Regions from separate parts of the Streptomyces sp. NPDC101110 genome, predicted to be linked through region 1. Evidence: riboswitches for the same ligand, from Rfam matches in the RefSeq annotation. Region 1 holds a riboswitch; each other region holds the start of a gene.
The links. Region 1 has a riboswitch for cyclic di-AMP ahead of ACIQU3_RS09350 (M23 family metallopeptidase). Riboswitches for the same ligand answer to the same signal wherever they lie in the genome.

Region 1 (6,251 bases):
CGCCCCCGGCACCGGCTCCCTGCCCGCCGCAGCCGATCACCACTGGCTGGCCCTCGCCTGCGAACTGGCCGAGCGCTGTCCTCCGTCGGACACGGCGTTCAGTGTGGGCGCGGTCGTGGTCGCCGACGACGGCACGGAACTGGCCCGTGGCCACTCCCGCGAGGGCGGCGACCCGGTGGTGCATGCCGAGGAGGCGGCCCTCGCGAAGCTCGACCCGGCCGACCCGCGGCTGCCCGGCGCGACGGTGTACAGCAGCCTGGAGCCGTGCGCCCGCCGCGCGTCCCGGCCGGCTCCCTGCGCCCGGCTGATCCTCGACGCGGGGGTGCGGCGGGTCGTCACGGCCTGGCGCGAGCCGGACACTTTCGTGACGGACGCCGACGGCAGCGGCCTCCTGTCGGCGCGGGGTGTGGAGGTCCTCGTACTCCCGGAACACGAGGAGCGGGCCAAGGCCCCGAACCGCCACCTGGCCCGCTGAGCACGGGCCGGACGGAGGGTGTGCGCGAGCGGTCCCGCGGATGGCGTACACTGGTGACACAACGACGCGGGGTGGAGCAGCTCGGTAGCTCGCTGGGCTCATAACCCAGAGGTCGCAGGTTCAAATCCTGTCCCCGCTACTGAAGGCCGAGGGCCGGAATCCAAAAGGATTCCGGCCCTCGGTGCTTTCCCGGTGGCCGCTACGGTCGGTGAGCGAACCGTCCCGTTCCGCATAACAACTGACGCACCGTCAAATCCCTTCGGTCACTTGTATGGTGGTCAACTCGCCCGATTTAAGGCGGTCATGGCAGGTTGGTCCGCGCGAAAAAGGTTAATGATCAAGCGGAATCGCTGGAATACCCCTCGCGCCTCCATTAACGTTCGATAACGCAGCGCGGTCGTCCCAGCCGTCACAGAAGGCGGCTCCGTGCGCACGCGCCGAATCCCGAAAGGGAACCGGGGAACCACCACTTGGGGTGAATCGGGCGGATACCACCGTGGAAGCACGGCAGGTATACGCGCGTAGGAGACCTTCCTGCTCCGAACCCGTCAGCTAACCCGGTAGGCGAGAAGGAAGGAAAGGAGTACGCCCACGTGGCGTCCAACCGGCCTGCCCCCACGGCCCCGTACGCGCCGAAGCGCGACACCGACACCTTCGGCTACGGCGGTCAGCGCACCGACGAGGGCCCGTTCCAGGAGTGGAACCCCACCGAGGAGTCCATCCGTCCCGTCCGCGGCCGGCATCGCGTCACCAAGCAGCGCGGCGGAGGTCTCGCCCGCAGCTCCACCGTCCTGGGCGTCGGTGTCATAGCTGCCGTGGGTGCCGGCGGCATGGCCAGTGCCCAGACCGGCAAGCCCCCGGTGTCCATCTCCGTTCCGGACCTGCCCTCGGTGGGTTCCCTCATCTCGGACGACGACACCCCCGAAGGTTCCGCAACCCCGCTCAGCAGCCTCGGCACCGCCACGGCGGACACCGAGCAGGCCGAGGGCGCCTCCGGTGCCGGCGAGGCGCTGCGCGCCCGGATCATGGCCCAGGTCGAGTACCAGCAGGACCAGATCGAGACCAAGGCCGCCCAGGACGCCGCGGACGCCGCCGAGAAGGCGGCCAAGGAAGCGGTGGCCAAGGCGGAGCAGGAAGCCAAGGCGAAGGCCGCAGAGGCCAAGAAGAAGGCGGAGGAAGAGGCCAGGAAGAAGGCCGAGGCCGAGCGGCTCGCCGCCCTCGCCAAGCAGTTCACCCTGCCGACCTCCTCGTACACCCTCACCTCGACGTTCGGCCAGGCCGGCGCCTACTGGTCCTCCGGCTACCACACCGGCCTCGACTTCGCCGCCCCCACGGGCACGCCGATCAAGGCCGTGCACAGCGGCACCATCGCCGAGGCGGGCTGGAACGGCTCCTACGGCTACAAGACCGTCCTCACCCTCGATGACGGCACCGAGATCTGGTACGCGCACCAGTCCTCCATCGGCGTCAGCGTCGGCCAGAAGGTCAGCACCGGCGACGTGATCGGCCGCGTGGGCGCCACCGGCAATGTCACCGGGGCGCACCTGCACCTCGAAGTCCACTCCGGCGGGTCCGCGAGCGGCATCGACCCGATGGCGTGGCTGCGCGGCAAGGGACTGACCCCGTAAGCGGCACACATCCGTTGAAGCACGGCGACCGAAGACCGGCAGCCCTGACGACGACCCCCCGACGTCAGGGCTGCGGGTCTTCGGTCGCGGTGATTACGGGAGTTTTGCGTCCGTAGCGGAATGAGGTCCTCCCGTACGGTCGTTGGCGGGGCATGACTTCTCTTCGCAAGCTCGGCTCCTCCGGCCTCGAGGTCTTCCCCCTCGCCCTTGGCGGCAACGTCTTCGGCTGGACCGCGGACGAGGCCCGGTCCTTCGACGTCCTCGACGCGTACACCGCCGTCGGGGGCAATTTCGTGGACACCGCCGACGTCTACTCGGCGTGGGCCGACGGCAACCGGGGAGGGGAGTCCGAGACCATCCTCGGCAAGTGGCTCGAGGCCCGCGGCAACCGCTCCGACGTCGTCGTCGCCACGAAGGTCAGCCGGCACCCCGACTTCCGGGGACTGTCCGCCGCCAACATCACGGCCGCCGCCGACGCCTCGCTGCGGCGCCTGCGCACCGACTACATCGACCTCTACTACACCCACTTCGACCAGCCCGACGTGCCCGTCGAGGAGATCATCGGCGCGCTCGACGCCCTCGTGAAGGCAGGGAAGGTGCGGCACATCGCCGCCTCCAACATCTCCGCCGAGCGGCTGCGGGCGTCGCTGGAGTTCTCCGACCGCGAGGGGCTCGCCCGCTACGTCGCCCTCCAGCCGCACTACAACCTGGTCTCCCGCGACACCTACGAGGGCGAGCTCCAGGACCTCGCCGAGCGGGCCGGTCTCGCGGCCGTTCCCTACTACGCGCTCGCGTCCGGTTTCCTCACCGGCAAATACCGGCCCGGTACGACGGTGGAGAGCGCGCGGGCGGGCGGTGCCGCCGGGCACCTTCAGACCGAGCGGGGGCGGCGGGTGCTCGCCGCCCTCGACGGGATCGCCGCGGCGCACGACGTGCCCGTCGCCACCGTGGCCCTCGCCTGGCTCGCCGCCCGGCCGACCGTGGCGGCGCCGATCGCTTCCGCACGGACGGTGGAGCAGCTGCCCGCCCTGGTAGGCGTCGGGGAGCTGACGCTCTCCGAGGCCGAGGCCGAGCGGCTCACAGAGGCCTCGGCCTGAGCGGTCCGCAGGAGCTTCAGGGTGTGCGAACCGGGTACGGCATCGGCCGCAGGCCCGGTCCGAGCAGGTCCTAGGAGCGGTAGGGGTTGTACGCGGGGTACGGCGTCGGGCGCGTCGGCTGGTGGGCGTAGCCGTAGCCGTACCCGTGTCCGTACACCCCGTGGACCGGCCAGGGCGGGACCACCACCGGGACCGGAGGGGCGGTGATCCGCGCCGCGTGGTCCAGCGCGGGCCGGGACACCTCCCGGCGCCGCCACAGCTCGCCGAGCAGTTCCCCCTCCCGCACGGCGAAGTCCGCCCGGACGCCGCCCCGCCGGGCCCGGTGCCGCAGGAACGCCAGGGACGTCGCGTACGCCTCGTACCGGGCCACCTCCCGGGCCGCCGCCCTGCCGAGGTGGCGTCGGGCGTACTGGCGGGCGATGCGCCGGGCCCGCATCGAGCCGAGCGCGTACGGCTCGGCCGGGGTCAGCCAGCCCGCCACGGCATAGGCGGGCAGCTCCGCCCGGACGGTCTTCAGCTCCCGCTGCCGCGTCCAGATCACCAGCCACGTCAGCAGCCCGAAGATGGGCACCATGAACGCCGCGTACACGGCGAAGAAGCCGTACTCGCCGAATGCCGACGAGCCGTTCCACATCGCGTGCATGCCCATCGCCAGCAGTAGCCCGGACAGCGGGAAGACGATCCGGCGCACGGGCCGGCGGGCCGACGAGAGCGCGGAGACGCCGAAGCCGATGCCCGTGAGGACCGTGAACAGCGGATGCGCGAACGGCGACATGATGATGCGCACGAAGAAGGTCGCCGCCGTGACGGAGGCGATGCCGCTGCCGCCGGTCAGCTGGTCGGTGCCGAAGGCGGTGCCCAGGTAGAGGATGTTCTCGGTGAAGGCGAAGCCGGTGGCGGTCACCCCGGCTATGACGACGCCGTCGACGATGCCGGTGAAGTCGCGGCGCCGGAAGAGGAAGACCAGGAGCACGGCCGCCGCCTTGGCCGATTCCTCGACCACCGGCGCTATCACCGTCGCGCCGAGGGTGTCCGCGCTGGACGGGTCCGCCGTCGCCGTCGCTATCCATCTCGTCGCGAAGCTGTTGGCGACGATCGCTATCAGCGCCGCCGCGCATGCGCCCCAGGCGAAGCAGAACACCAGGTTCCGCCAGGGGCCGGGTTCGACCCGGTCCAGCCAGCGGAACGCGGCTATCAGCAGGGGCACCGGCAGGACGGCAAGCCCCAGCCCGACCAGGAACCCCTCCGTACCGGTCTCCTCACGGACCAGGGCGAGGATGACCAGGCCGGATATCGCGAGCAGCGTGCTCAGCGCGCCGTAGCGCACCCAGGCGCGCTGCCACCAGTGGGCGTGCCGCAGGGAGCCGGGCGTGCCCGGACCGGTGAAGGGGACGCCGTCGGCGGGACCGCTCGGGTACGACGGATGCGGGAGGCTGGTGGCCACGGGATTGACCCTAACGACGGATGGGCGCTGTCCGCAGGCTGGAGAGGTGCCAGGGGTGGTCAGGCGCCGGCGGGGGGCTGGTCCACGTGCTGTACGCGGCGGAAGAGGAGGTCGTTCACGACATGTCCCTTGTCCAGTCCCTGGCCCTCGAAACGGGTCAGCGGACGGAAGTCGGGACGCGGCGCGAAACCACCGTCCGCCTGCGTGTTCTCGAAGTCGGGGTGCGCCGTGAGGACCTCGAGCATCTGCTCGGCGTACGGCTCCCAGTCGGTGGCGCAGTGCAGGAGCGCGCCGGGCCGGAGGCGGGGGGCGGCGAGGGTGAGGAAGTCCGGCTGGATGATCCGGCGCTTGTGGTGCCGCTTCTTGGGCCAGGGGTCGGGGAAGTAGACGCGGAGGCCTGAGAGGGAGTCCGGGGCGAGCATCTCGCGCAGCAGGATGATCGCGTCGCCGTTGCCGACGCGGACGTTGGACAGGCCGTTGCGGTCGGCGAGGTTGAGCAGGTTGCCCTGGCCGGGGGTGTGGACGTCGACGGCGAGGATGTTCGTGGCGGGGTCGGCGGCGGCCATCTGGGCGGTGGCCTCGCCCATGCCGAAGCCGATCTCCAGGACGACGGGGTTGTCGTTGCCGAACAGGTCGTTCAGGTCGAGGGTCCGTCCGCCGTCGATGTCGAGGCCCCACTTGGGCCACAGGCGCTGCAACGCGTCCGCCTGACCGGCGGTGACACGGCTGCGCCGCGGCTGGAAACTCCGGATCCGCCGCTCGAAGTGAGAACCGGCGGGGTCTGCCTTGGGGCCGTCGGGGAAGCGCGGCTCTCCCTTGGCCCGGGTCCGGCGGACGGAGACGCCGGGGGTGTGCGGGTGCGGGCTCTGGACTTCGGGGGTGTTCGCGGACTCAGACACAGTGCCTCTGATTTTACGGCGGAGGTGGGACACGAAGCGGGCGGTGGTGGGCCGGGGCCGCGCCGGGGGCGTCCCCGCGTGGCGAGGCCCGGTTCGGAACGGCTCACAGCGCGCTCAGCGCCCTCCGTGCCACCTCCCGCCCGATCGGCAGGGAGGCCGTGGCCGCGGGCGACGGTGCGTTGAGGACATGGACGGTCCTGGCGCCCTCGCGGATCAGGAAGTCGTCGACCAGGGTTCCGTCACGGAGAACCGCCTGAGCGCGCACGCCCGCCGCCGTCGGTACCAGGTCGTCCTCGGACACCCCGGGCAGCAGCCTGCCCACCGCCTGCGCGAACGCCCTCTTGGACAGGGATCGCCGCAGTTCACCCGCCCCGTACCGCCAGTGTCTGCGGGCTATCCGCCAGGAGCCGGGCCAGGTCAGGGTCGAGCCCAGCTCACGCGGTCTCACCGTGCTCCACCGGTATCCCTCGCGGGCCAGGGCCGGCACCGCGTTGGGCCCGACATGCACACCTCCGTCGATGCCGCGCGTCAGGTGCACTCCGAGGAACGGGAACGCCGGGTCGGGCACGGGGTAGACCAGGCCGCGCACCAGCTCCGGCCGGGCCAGCTCGTAGTACTCGCCCCGGAAGGGCACGATCCGGACCTCGGGGTCGTCCCCGGTGAGCCGGGCGATCTCGTCGCACTGCAGCCCCGCGCAGTTCACCAGGA
Region 2 (6,251 bases), on a different contig from region 1:
CGGACCACGGCGTCGAGATGCGCGGCGAACTGCTTCGGCGTGACCGTGAACTCGGCGATCCAGTCCGGCGGATCGTCCATCACACAGTGGTAGAGGAAGACGGGGACGGCGGGAGAGTCACCGGCCCGCGGCGGGGACGCCGGCACCTCGCCCTCCTGCGCACCCCGCTCCGCCCGGCCTTCGCCGTCCGTCCTCATCTCGCCCCCCGGGCCGTCTGCTCACGGGCGTTCGCGCGCAGTACCCGCCGCGCCTTCAGATAGCCGACCGGCCCGTACAGCATCCCCCTGCGCTGCAACCGTGACAGCCGCCGCGGCCACGGGTGCGTGCGCGCGTCGTGATCGCCGGGCGTGCCGGTGCCGGCCGCCCCGTCCGTCGCGCGCACCGCCGTCAGCGTGCGGGCGTGGGCGAGCCCGCGGGGCAGCCGCGCGAGGAACGCGGGCAGCAGCGCGGGCCGGTTCACGAGCACCGCGGTGAGGTAGGCGGTCAGCCCGGCGCCGTAGCCGTAGGCCTGGGTCTCCAGGTCCCGCCAGGTCTCCCGGTGGTGGTGCCACACCAGCGCGTACGGCGTGTAGCGCAGCCGGTGGCCCTGCGCCAGGGTCCGCACGAAGCCGTAGAGGTCGTCACCGCCCCGGGCCGCCGTCCCGGCCCCGGTGGCCGGGTCGAAACCGCCGACGGAACGCAGCACCGCCGTACGGAACGCCATGTTCGCGCCCGAGCCGAACCGCCCGGCCGTGAAGGGGAACAGCGGCTCGTCGCCCGGAGGGTGCGCCGGGTCGTACGTCCTTGGAGTGAAGCCCTTGGCGAAGCCGCCGTGGCTCTCCAGCAGCACCTGGGCCGGGGTGGTCAGCCGCGCGGGCAGGATCAGCCCGGTGCTGCACCCGAGTCCGGGGTCGGCGGCGAAGGGCGCGGTCAGCTCGGTCAGCCAGTGCGGATCGGCGACCACGTCGTCGTCGGTGAAGGCGACGACCTCGCCGCCGACGGCGTCCAGTCCGGCGTTGTGGGCGGCTGCGAGCCCCGGAACGGGCTCACAGACGTACCGCACGTGCTCGGCGTACTTCCGCTCGACGAGCTCGCGCGTCTCATCCGTGACGGGCGCGTTGTCGACGACGACTATCTCGAACCGCGGATGGTCCTGCGCCAGCAGCGAGTCCAGCGCCCGGGCCAGCTGCCCGGCCCGCTCCCGGGTCGCGACGACGACGGTCGTGAACGGCGGCTCCCCGGGTCCGCCGAAGACGGCCGGCCCGCACTCCGCCCGCGCCCGCTCCGCCAGCACGGCCTTCGGATCCGCCCCCTCCGGCACCCGCCCAAGCAGTGTGCCTACGGGCCGGCCGCCTCTCCTGACCAGCACGAACACCTCTCCGTGCGTCACGGGCGGACTCCCCGGCCCGGGTCTGAGCACCGCCTCGTCACCGTCGAGGTCCAGCTCGGCGACCTGCACCGCCCCGATGTCCCTGAACCGCCGGATCTCCTCCTGCGCACGCACCGAACGGGCCATGCGCCCACCCCCCTCGTGTGTCAGGTACGGCGCAGCCGAGCCGCGCCCTTCAGCGTCCGCGCGGCCAGCGACGCGAGCTGCGGCCTGCTGCGGACGAAACTGTGCGCACGGCGCGCCGGTTCGCGGCTGAGCCAGTGCAGTGCCGCGCCCACCCCCGGCCGGGTCACCGCACCCTCGTACACGGGCAGTTCGCCCGTCTTCAGCGCGTCCTTGTACTCGGCGGCGCCCCGCCCCAGGTCGAGCGTGCCGATGCCGGCGGCGGCCGCCGCCTCGGCCATCCGCAGGTGCAGCACCAGCCCCGGTGAGAACTTCGCGAACTCCGGGTCGTACGCGGGGAACCAGCAGGCCAGCACGGAGGCCGAACGCAACCCGAAGTGCGCGGCGACGGGCCGCTCACCGGCGTACAGCACGGACAGCGTGCCGCTGCACTCCGCGGCCCGGGTCCGGGCCAGCCGCCCGACGAGCCGGGTGATCCACTCCTGGGCGAACCGGTCCCGGCGGCCGGTCCTGCGGTACTGCGCGGACTTCCACTCCATGAGCGTGCGCAGCGCGGCCGGGTCGCGTTCGTCGAACACGAACCGCAGCTCACCGGCCTGCCGGCCCAGCCTGCGCTCCTTGGCCAGCGTGGTCTTAAGGAACTTGGGCGACTGCGCGCGCAGCACCGACTCGTACGTCTCGTAGCCCTTCTCCACGTCGATGACGTAGGTGGCGTACTCCTCGGCCGCGTACCGGACGAACAGCCGCTGCTCGGCCTCCAGATTGTCGAAGGCGAAGCTCGACAGCGAGCAGGCCTTCAGCAGTTCACCCGTCCCGACGTCCAGGCCCGGCCGCAGGATCGCGCCCTGCGCGTCCGAGACGCCCAGTCCGATCGCCCGGCCCTGCCCCAACGGGCCCCGCTCATACGGCAGGAAACCGGCCGGTTCCGTCCCCTCGTACACCACCGCGATCCGGGCCCCCGGCCTGACCAGGCCGACGGCTTCGGTGAACTCCGGCTCCATGAAGGGGTTGCGCGGTGCCTCCGAGGCGGCGCGCAGTGCCCGCCAGCGCTCCCTCTCCCCTTCGCCGAGCTCCCCGGGCCCGGCCACGCGAATGCGCCCACTGCTCAACCCGACCCCCCGATCAAGTCCCCCCTGGACACATGGAAGGTACCGCTCGATGCGGCCCCACGGGTAGGTAGCGGAGCATGTTGTTGCCAATCGGTGCAGAGGCCTTCAACCGGGCAATCGGCGTCCACCGAGCGATGAAACGAAGGCCCGCACTGTCCGTATTCTCTGATCATGGCCGCACCCATCGCATATTCACTCATCGCCACCGACCTGGACGGGACGCTGCTGCGCGGCGACGACACCCTGTCCGACCGGTCCCTAGCCGTGCTCGCGCGGGTGGCGGACGCCGGTGCCCAGCACCTCGTGGTGACGGGCCGGCCGGCGCCGAGAGTGCGGCCGCTCCTGGACGACCTCGGCTGCACGGGGCTCGCGGTGTGCGGGCAGGGCGCGCAGGTGTACGACGCCGGCGCGGACCGGCTGCTGTGGTCCATCACCCTGGACCGGGAGCTGGCGGAGACCGCCCTCGGCAAGATCGAGGCCGAGGTGGGGCAGGTGTACGCGGCGGTCGACCAGGACGGGGTCGACGGGCTCACGCTGATCGAGCCGGGCTATCTGATGCCGCACCCGACGCTGCCCGCGGTCCGGGTCGACCGGCGCGCGGATCTGTGGGGCGAGCCCATCAGCAAGGTGCTGCTGCGGCACCCCTACCTGACGGACGACGAGTTGGCGGCGACCGCGCGCTCGGTGGTCGGCTCACTGGCCACGGTGACGATGTCGGGGCCCGGCACGGTCGAGCTCCAGCCGTGCGGGATCACCAAGGCGACCGGCCTGGCGCTGGCCGCCGAGCATCTGGGGCTGCGGCCGGCCGACACCATCGCCTTCGGTGACATGCCCAACGACATCCCGATGTTCGACTGGGCCGGCCACGGCGTCGCGATGGCCAACGCCCATCCCGAACTCAAGGCCGTGGCCGACGAGGTCACCCTGTCGAACGAGGACGACGGCATCGCCGTCGTCCTCGAGCGACTGCTGGGCGGGGCGGCTCAGTACGGGCCGTTGACGTTGTCGATCGAGCCGTAGCGGTCGGCCGCGTAGTTGCAGGCCGCCGTGATGTTGGCGACCGGGTCGTACGGGTCGAAGGAGGTGCCGGGCACGTGGTAGGCGGCGAACGTCGGGTCGATCACCTGGAGCAGGCCCTTGGACGGGGTGCCCGCGGCGGCGTTGGAGTCCCAGTTGTTGATCGCCTGGGGGTTGCCGGACGACTCGCGCATGATGTTGCGGTGGATGCCGTCGTAGGAGCCCGGGATCCCCTGCTGCGCCATGATGTCCAGCGACTCGCGGATCCACCCGTCGAGGCTGTTCGCGTAGGTCTTCGCGGACGCCTGGGTGGCCTGGGCGACACCGCCGGCGGGCTTCGCGGCCGGCTTGGCGGCGGACGACTTGGTCGCCGTCTCCTTCGGGGCGTCCACCGCCTTCGCGGTCTTCACCTTCAGCTTCAGACCCGGGTGGATCAGCTTCGGGTTGTCGCCGACGGCGGTGCGGTTGTCCTCGTAGAGCCGCTTCCAGCCGCCCGAGATGTCGTACTTGTCGGCGATGCGGGCGAGCGAGTCGCCCTTGACCACGGTGTACGTGCGGGACTTGGCGGGCTGGGCCGCCTGCTTCACGGACTGCGCGGCGGGGGCGCTCTGGGGCTCGGCGGCGCTCGCGTGCGCGGCCCCGAGGAGCGGGAGGGTGAGGGCGGCTCCACCGGTACCGACGGCGACGATGCCTCGGGTCAGCGGGTTGGTTCTGGGGCGACGGTGCTTGCCTCGTCCGGCCATGGCGATGTTCCTCTCCGGCGCCTGCGAGGTGAGCTGTCGGGTTCGGGCCGGGAGGTGCCCGGCCGTGTACGGCGCTGTGTGCCGTACACGGCTTCACCCCGAGCCGTGCCGCTGTGCGGACCGGCGACTTACCTGGGTCCCCCGCTCCTGCCACGCGTGAGTGAGTCGGTTCCTGTGGGGAGTCCGGGCGGCGGCAGGATTAGGCGTCCGCCGGACAGGGCCGGAACGTATGCGAGAGCACATGTCGGGAACAAGCACCTCAATCACATATCGCGTGGTTGACCTTGGTCGGGGGAGTTTGGGGCGCTTGATCCTTTGCGGGAGCCAAGGCTCAACTGGCTTTCGCGGAACGGCGGTACGGGTCGGCGCCGAGAAGGGAGGGAGTGGGGGGAGAAGTGATTGACCTCACTGATCACAAGCCGGAAGGGCAATTTCCACCAAGGGGAATTCACCGACTCATCACGGCAAATCGTGCATAGTTCACTACCCCTGGGTAAGTCGATAAATATCTGTTCTTATAGGTTGATCGAAAACATAGCGGTCGTGATCGGATACCACCCGGCCTGTAACCCTGGGCGCTGGCGGTGATCGAAACGTGACCGGATACGCTGACTGGAGTGAGAGCGGCGACCTATCGACAACCCGCGTAATCACCGGCAGACACAGCAGACAGGAGACCCCTCGTGACCGACGTCGGGCCGTTCGGGCTGAGCGTGCGGGACCAGGATCTGGAAGCCGACGTCCAGGCCGGGTTGGCGGCTGTCGAGGAAGGCTTGCTCGAGGCCACCAAGAGTGAGGTGCCCTTCATCACGGAGGCCGCCCAGCACCTGGTGCGGGCCGGCGGCAAGCGGTTCCGCCCGCTGCTCGTGATGCTCTCCGCCCAGTTCGGCGACCGCCACGCGCCCGGGATCGTGCCGTCGGCCGTCGTCGTGGAGCTGACCCACCTCGCCACGCTGTACCACGACGACGTCATGGACGAGGCCGCCGTGCGCCGCGGCGTCCCGAGCGCCAACACCCGCTGGGGCAACTCCGTCGCGGTCCTCACCGGCGACTTCCTCTTCGCCCGCGCCTCGCACATCCTGGCCGACCTCGGCCCGGAGGCCGTGCGGGTGCAGGCCGAGGCGTTCGAGCGCCTGGTGACCGGCCAGATCCTGGAGACGGCCGGACCGCAGGACGGCCGGGACCCCGTCGAGCACTACCTGGACGTGCTGGGCGGCAAGACCGGTTCGCTGATCGCCGTGGCGTGCCGGTTCGGCGCGATGATGTCCGGCGCCGACGACACCGTCGTGGACGTGCTGACCCAGTACGGCGAGCGGCTCGGCGTCGCCTTCCAGCTCGCGGACGACGTCCTCGACATCGCGTCCGACTCCCACGAGTCCGGCAAGACCCCCGGCACCGACCTGCGCGAGGGCATCCCCACCCTGCCGGTGCTCCTGCTGCGGGAGCGCGCGGCCCGGCTCGGGCTCGCCGAGGACATCGCCCTGTGCGAGTTGCTCGACTCCGACCTCACCGACGACGACCGGCACACCGAGGCCCTGCGTCTGCTGCGTGCCCACCCGGCCCTGGAACAGGCCCGGCGGGACACCGTCCGCTATGCCCAGGACGCCCGTTCGGCGCTGGCACCGCTGCCGGAGTGCACCGCGAAGACGGCCCTCCAGGAGCTGTGCGACGCGGTGGTGCACCGGGCCGGCTAGCACGTCGTTCCCGTACGACCCCTACGGGTCGGGGGAGAAGTCGCCCCTCCGTGTCATACCCCAGCAGTACGCGCAGTTGAGTCCGGGGTCTGACGTATCTCCCTGGCCGATTTGGTCAGATGGATGCACGGAACAACACCACTCCTCACCTGTTCGGGTGAGAATGGCGGCTCAGGGACGAGTGCGTGGACGACAC
Region 3 (6,251 bases), on a different contig from region 1:
TCACCGAGAACGAGGCGGCGGCCATGGCCTTCATCCTGCTGTTCGCCGGTTTCGAGACGACCGTCAACCTGATCGGCAACGGCACCTACGCCCTGCTCACCCACCCCGGGCAGCGTGCCCGGCTCCAGGCGTCCCTGGCCGCGGGGGAGGGCGCCCTCCTGGAGACCGGCGTCGAGGAACTCCTCCGCTACGACGGCCCCGTCGAACTCGCCACCTGGCGCTTCGCCACGCAGTCCCTCACCCTCGGCGGGCAGCGCATCGAGGAGGGCGACCCCGTCCTCGTCGTCCTGGCCGCCGCGGACCGGGACCCGGAGCGGTTCGCCGATCCGGACGTCCTGGACCTCTCCCGCCGTGACAACCAGCACCTCGGGTACGGCCACGGCATCCACTACTGCCTCGGCGCCCCGCTGGCCCGCCTGGAGGGCCAGACCGCGCTCGCCACGCTGCTCACCCGGCTCCCGGACCTCCGGCTCGCCGTGGATCCGGCCGAGCTCAGGTGGCGCGGAGGCCTCATCATGCGGGGGCTGCGCACGCTGCCGGTGGAGTTCGCACCCACAGCACCGGTTGAACGTGACGAAACATCAGACCTGTGATCTTCACGTGATCTGCGCGGCATGAACTTGTGACAAGTGATCGTCTGCCGATACGTTCACCCATCAACGCGGCCGGTATCGCGCCGCGTCGGTCACTGCTGTCACGCGAAAGGTCTCCGTATGCTCTCCGGGAACGGTCGGCACCGTCGCCCCCGCCAGGCTCCGGCACTCCTCGTCGCGGCCGGAGTGACCGGCTCCGCCATCGCGATCCCCCTCCTCGGGGCCTCCGGCGCCAGCGCGGCCGACGGCACGACCTGGGACCGGGTCGCGGACTGCGAGACCGGCGGCGCGTGGAGCCAGAACAGCGGCAACGGCTACTACGGCGGCCTGCAGTTGTCCCAGGAGGACTGGGAGAACCACGGCGGCCTCGACTACGCCGCGAGCGCCGACCTGGCCAGCCGCTCCCAGCAGATAGCCGTGGCCGAGAGAATTCTCGCCGACCAGGGAGTCGGCGCGTGGCGCACCTGTGGCCTGCTCTCCGGCCTCGAGCAGGACAAGGGATCGGAATCATCCGAATCATCGGGATCATCCGACTCGTCCGACTCGTCCGGTGAGGTGGACTCGCCCGGTTTGCTCGACTCGCTCGGTTCGTCCCCTTCGGAGAGTGCTTCCCCGTCACCTTCGTCGCCTGACGGGTCATCGGCCTCAAGGGATGAAGGCGCCGATTCGGACAAGTCGCCCGAATCCACCGACTCGCCGAAGGGGCGGCAGTCCGGCAGCTCCTCGTCGGCCGATTCCAAGAGTGACAAGTCCGGCAACTCGCAGTCGGCGGACGACTCCTCGGAGCTGTCCGACACCGGCTCCGGCCGTCACCGCGGCCCCAGCGCCGACGAAAGCCGGGGGTCCGAGGACGGCCGAACGGGTGAATCCACGGGCCGTCATGCCTCGCGCGGTGACGACAGCTCCCGCGACGCCTCCGAGGGCGCCTACATCGTGGGCGTCGGCGACAGCCTCTGGTCCATCGCCGACTCCCTTGACGTCAGCGGCGGATGGCACGCGCTCTACGAGGGCAACGAGAAGTCCGTGGGTACCGATCCGGACCTCATCCTCCCCGGCCAGAAGCTCACGGTCGAGGGCGAAGCGGACGAGAAGTAGCTGTTCGGGCAGTGCGGAAACCGGGGCGGAAGTCGCCCCGAAACCGTGCGAGTTAGCGCCCCGATTCGCGGCTGATGTCCTGTTTGGGGCCCGTGAGAGATAGATCTCAGAAGCCCTGATCGTCTTTGAAATTCCGCCGATCGCGTGTCTACGGTCATGACCGCTCGCCACCGCGAGCCCCGGCTGCCGCAACGCCGAATCCTGCCAGCGGCCGCACGGGAACAGTCGTCGCGTCAAGCGCCGTAGGCAGGAGCGGGGGACCCAAGGTAGGTGCCCGACCGGCAGGTTGTGCCGGAAGGGCTCGGGGTGAAGCCGCGTCCCGGGAGGGACGCGGCCGGGCAACTCAACCGGCCCGAACCCGACAGCTCACCTCGCAGGCGTCGGTGAGGGGATCCATCCATGCTGTTTTCCGGCAAGGGCAAGCACCGTCGTCCGTCCAAGGCCACCCGTGCCGCCGCGCTCGCCGGCGTCACCGGGGTCGCCATCGCCGCCCCGCTGATGGCGGCCGGCAACGCCTCCGCCGCCACCGCCTCCGAGTGGGACGCGGTCGCCCAGTGCGAGTCCGGCGGCGACTGGTCCATCAACACCGGCAACGGCTACTACGGCGGTCTGCAGTTCTCCGCCTCCACCTGGGCCGCGTACGGCGGCACCCAGTACGCCTCCACCGCCGACAAGGCCAGCAAGGACCAGCAGATCCAGGTCGCCGAGAAGGTCCTGGCGAGCCAGGGCAAGGGTGCCTGGCCGGTCTGCGGCAAGGGCCTGTCGAGCGCCGGCTACACCGGCGGCGGCTCCTCGAGCGACTCCGGCAGCACCTCGCAGCAGAGCCAGCAGAGCACCGAGTCCCGCGAGACCCAGCAGCAGCCGGCCTCCCGCTCCGACGAGCGCCCCGCGGCCAAGAAGACCGTCACCACCCCGACCGGCAAGAAGGTCAAGAAGGGCGACGGCGAGTACAAGGTCGTCAAGGGTGACACCCTCAGCTCGATCGCCGCGGACAAGAAGGTCAAGGGCGGCTGGGAGAAGCTGTTCGAGCTGAACAAGGACATCGTCGAGGACGCCAACCTCATCTACCCGGGCCAGCAGCTGCACCTGAAGTAAGCAGCGGCCGACGGGCCCGCGAGGGACCCGGCCCGCCCGGACCCGTCCCAGGGTCCACAGGCTCCCCGCCCCGGTGCGTCACCCCCCGTACGCACCGGGGCGGGGTTTTTTCCGCAACGGGCTTTGTTCCGTTCGGAAACAATTTACTCTCGGTTCTGTCCATGGGGTGGGCGACCCGGTGGCCGATCGCCCCGGGCCGGTTAGGCTCATGTCGCGAGCCACCGGGCCCGCACCTCGCCGGGTCCACGCGACCCGCGTACCGCGTCACATCAAGAAGGAGATGCTCGTGCCGTCCATCGACGTCGTCGTAGCCCGGGAAATCCTGGACTCCCGAGGCAACCCCACGGTCGAGGTCGAGGTCGGCCTCGACGACGGCAGCACCGGTCGTGCCGCCGTCCCGTCCGGCGCCTCCACGGGCGCCTTCGAGGCCATCGAGCTCCGCGACGGCGACTCGAACCGCTACCTCGGCAAGGGCGTGGAGAAGGCCGTCCTCGCCGTCATCGAGCAGATCGGCCCGGAGCTGGTCGGCTATGACGCCACCGAGCAGCGCCTGATCGACCAGGCGATGTTCGACCTGGACGCCACCGACAACAAGGGCTCCCTCGGCGCCAACGCCATCCTCGGCGTCTCGCTCGCCGTCGCCCACGCCGCCTCCGAGGCCAGCGACCTGCCGCTGTTCCGCTACCTGGGCGGCCCCAACGCGCACCTGCTGCCGGTGCCGATGATGAACATCCTGAACGGCGGCTCGCACGCCGACTCCAACGTGGACATCCAGGAGTTCATGATCGCCCCGATCGGCGCGGAGTCCTTCTCCGAGGCCCTGCGCTGGGGTGCCGAGGTCTACCACACGCTGAAGAAGGTCCTGAAGAGCAAGGGCCTGGCCACCGGCCTCGGCGACGAGGGCGGCTTCGCCCCGAACCTCGGCTCGAACCGCGAGGCCCTCGACCTCATCCTCGAGGCGATCAAGGAGGCCGGCTACACCCCCGGCGAGCAGATCGCCCTCGCCCTCGACGTCGCCGCCTCCGAGTTCTACAAGGACGGCTCCTACACCTTCGAGGGCAAGACCCGCTCCGCCGCCGAGATGACCGAGTACTACGCGGAGCTCGTCGACGCGTACCCGCTCGTCTCCATCGAGGACCCGCTGTTCGAGGACGACTGGGAGGGCTGGAAGACCATCACCGCCAAGCTCGGTGACAAGGTGCAGCTCGTCGGCGACGACCTGTTCGTCACCAACCCCGAGCGCCTCGCCCGCGGCATCGAGGAGGGCGCGGCCAACGCGCTGCTCGTGAAGGTGAACCAGATCGGTTCGCTCACCGAGACCCTGGACGCCGTCGAGCTGGCCCAGCGCAACGGCTTCAAGTGCATGATGTCCCACCGCTCCGGCGAGACCGAGGACGTCACCATCGCCGACCTGGCCGTCGCCACCAACTGCGGCCAGATCAAGACCGGCGCCCCGGCCCGCTCCGAGCGCGTCGCCAAGTACAACCAGCTGCTGCGCATCGAGGAGATCCTCGACGACGCCGCGGTCTACGCCGGCCGCAGCGCGTTCCCCCGCTTCAAGGGCTGATCACCGAAGGCCCGGCCACGGCCGTGCCAGTCGTACGTACGTCCCCGGACCCGGTCCCGTACCGTGTCCGGGGACGTACGCGCGTAGGACGGTGGAGCGGGAGGCGGACAGATGGCCGTGAAGGACCGGGACCGGTTCTCCACCGCGACCAGGATCCGGTTGCTCGGCGAGCAGACCGCGGCCCGGGTCTACCGTTCCCAGACCAGGCGGCAGGCCCGCCGCTCGCGGCTGACCGGCCGGGCCGCGCTGCTCGCCCTGGTGATGTGCTCGCTGATCGTGGCCCTGGCCTACCCGATGCGGGAGTACGTCTCGCAGCGCGCCGAGATCGACGACCTGCAGCGCGAGCAGCGGCAGGCCCGTGAGCGCGTCGAACGGCTGCGCGACCTGAAGGCGCGCTGGCAGGACGACGCGTACGCCGAGCAGCAGATCCGGCAGCGGTTGCACTACGTGATGCCGGGGGAGACGGGCTTCATCGTCGTGGATCCGCACGCGGCGAAGCAGTCGCGCACCGACCTGGGGGCGGCCGACCGCCCCTGGTACTCCAACGTCTGGGACGGGGTCGACAAGGCCGACGCCTCCGACCGGTGACCCGAGCCCAGCCAGTGACCCGAACCCAGAGAAAGACAGCCTGAAGACAGTCATGGAAACGCCCCCGCCGACCACCCCGCGCACCGAGCCGACCGACGCCGACGTCGAGGCCTTCAAGCAGCAGCTCGGTCGGCCCCCGCGCGGTCTGCGCGCGATCGCGCACCGCTGCCCGTGCGGACAGCCCGACGTCGTCGAGACGGCCCCCCGCCTGCCCGACGGTACGCCCTTCCCCACGCTGTACTACCTGACGTGCCCGAAGGCGAACTCGGCCATCGGCACGCTGGAGGCCAACGGCGTGATGAAGGAGATGACCGAGCGGCTCGGCTCGGACCCGGAGCTGGCCGCGGCCTACCGTGCCGCGCACGAGGACTACATCCGGCGCCGTGACGAGATCGAGGAGCTGAAGAACTTCCCGAGCGCGGGCGGCATGCCGGACCGGGTGAAGTGCCTGCACGTCCTGGTGGCCCACTCGCTGGCGGCGGGGCCGGGGGTGAACCCGCTGGGCGACGAGGCGCTGGCGATGCTGCCGGAGTGGTGGCGCAAGGGCACCTGTGTGACGACCGCCGAGGAGGACGCCCAGTGACCCGTGTCGCCGCCGTGGACTGCGGCACGAACTCCATCCGGCTGCTGGTCGCCGACGCCGACCCGGAAACCGGCGAGCTGACCGACCTGGACCGCCGGATGACGGTCGTGCGGCTCGGGCAGGGCGTCGACCGCACCGGCCGGCTCGCCCCCGAGGCGCTGCAGCGGACCTTCGCGGCCTGCCGCGAGTACGCGGAGATCATCAAGGAGCACGGCGCGGAGCGGCTGCGGTTCGTGGCGACGTCCGCGTCCCGGGACGCCGAGAACCGGGACGAGTTCGTGCGCGGCGTGCTGGACATCCTGGGCGTGGAGCCCGAGGTGATCACCGGGGACCAGGAGGCCGAGTTCTCCTTCACCGGCGCCACCAAGGAGCTCGCCGGGGACGACCGTCTGGCCAAGCCCTACCTGGTCGTGGACATCGGCGGCGGCTCGACCGAGTTCGTCGTGGGCGACGACCACGTCCGGGCGGCCCGCTCGGTGGACGTCGGCTGTGTCCGCATGACCGAGCGGCACCTGGTCCGGGACGGCGTGGTGAGCGACCCGCCGTCCGAGGAGCGGATCGCGGCGATGCGGGCCGACATCGAGGCCGCTCTGGACCTCGCCGAGCAGACGGTCCCGCTGCGCGAGGCGCGCACCCTGGTCGGCCTGGCCGGCTCCGTGACGACGGTGTCGGCGATCGCCCAGGGGCTGCCGGGGTACGACTCGGAGGCCATCCACCACTCCCGCGTCTC

Region 2: linked by a shared signal. The riboswitch ahead of ACIQU3_RS00880 (transglycosylase SLT domain-containing protein) and the one ahead of ACIQU3_RS09350 (M23 family metallopeptidase) in region 1 are both predicted to bind cyclic di-AMP.
Region 3: linked by a shared signal. The riboswitch ahead of ACIQU3_RS14890 (transglycosylase family protein) and the one ahead of ACIQU3_RS09350 (M23 family metallopeptidase) in region 1 are both predicted to bind cyclic di-AMP.

Annotation. Positions count from the first base shown of each region.
Region 1 is NZ_JBIVZM010000004.1:18,010-24,260, reverse strand. It holds gene ACIQU3_RS09360 (dihydrofolate reductase family protein) at 1-475, shown strand, start outside; tRNA gene ACIQU3_RS09355 (tRNA-Met) at 541-614, shown strand; cyclic di-AMP (ydaO/yuaA leader) riboswitch at 901-1,057, shown strand; gene ACIQU3_RS09350 (M23 family metallopeptidase) at 1,069-2,103, shown strand; gene ACIQU3_RS09345 (aldo/keto reductase) at 2,256-3,200, shown strand; gene ACIQU3_RS09340 (PrsW family intramembrane metalloprotease) at 3,271-4,644, opposite strand; gene trmB (tRNA (guanosine(46)-N7)-methyltransferase TrmB) at 4,704-5,543, opposite strand; gene lhgO (L-2-hydroxyglutarate oxidase) at 5,647-6,251, opposite strand, start outside.
Region 2 is NZ_JBIVZM010000001.1:186,593-192,843, forward strand. It holds gene ACIQU3_RS00860 (polysaccharide deacetylase family protein) at 1-80, opposite strand, end outside; gene ACIQU3_RS00865 (glycosyltransferase) at 194-1,495, opposite strand; gene ACIQU3_RS00870 (GNAT family N-acetyltransferase) at 1,516-2,601, opposite strand; gene ACIQU3_RS00875 (HAD family hydrolase) at 2,773-3,621, shown strand; gene ACIQU3_RS00880 (transglycosylase SLT domain-containing protein) at 3,585-4,361, opposite strand; cyclic di-AMP (ydaO/yuaA leader) riboswitch at 4,367-4,542, opposite strand; gene ACIQU3_RS00885 (polyprenyl synthetase family protein) at 5,045-6,055, shown strand.
Region 3 is NZ_JBIVZM010000005.1:517,532-523,782, forward strand. It holds gene ACIQU3_RS14880 (cytochrome P450) at 1-593, shown strand, start outside; gene ACIQU3_RS14885 (transglycosylase family protein) at 714-1,688, shown strand; cyclic di-AMP (ydaO/yuaA leader) riboswitch at 1,917-2,083, shown strand; gene ACIQU3_RS14890 (transglycosylase family protein) at 2,088-2,783, shown strand; gene eno (phosphopyruvate hydratase) at 3,070-4,350, shown strand; gene ACIQU3_RS14900 (septum formation initiator family protein) at 4,462-4,938, shown strand; gene ACIQU3_RS14905 (DUF501 domain-containing protein) at 4,991-5,521, shown strand; gene ACIQU3_RS14910 (exopolyphosphatase) at 5,518-6,251, shown strand, end outside.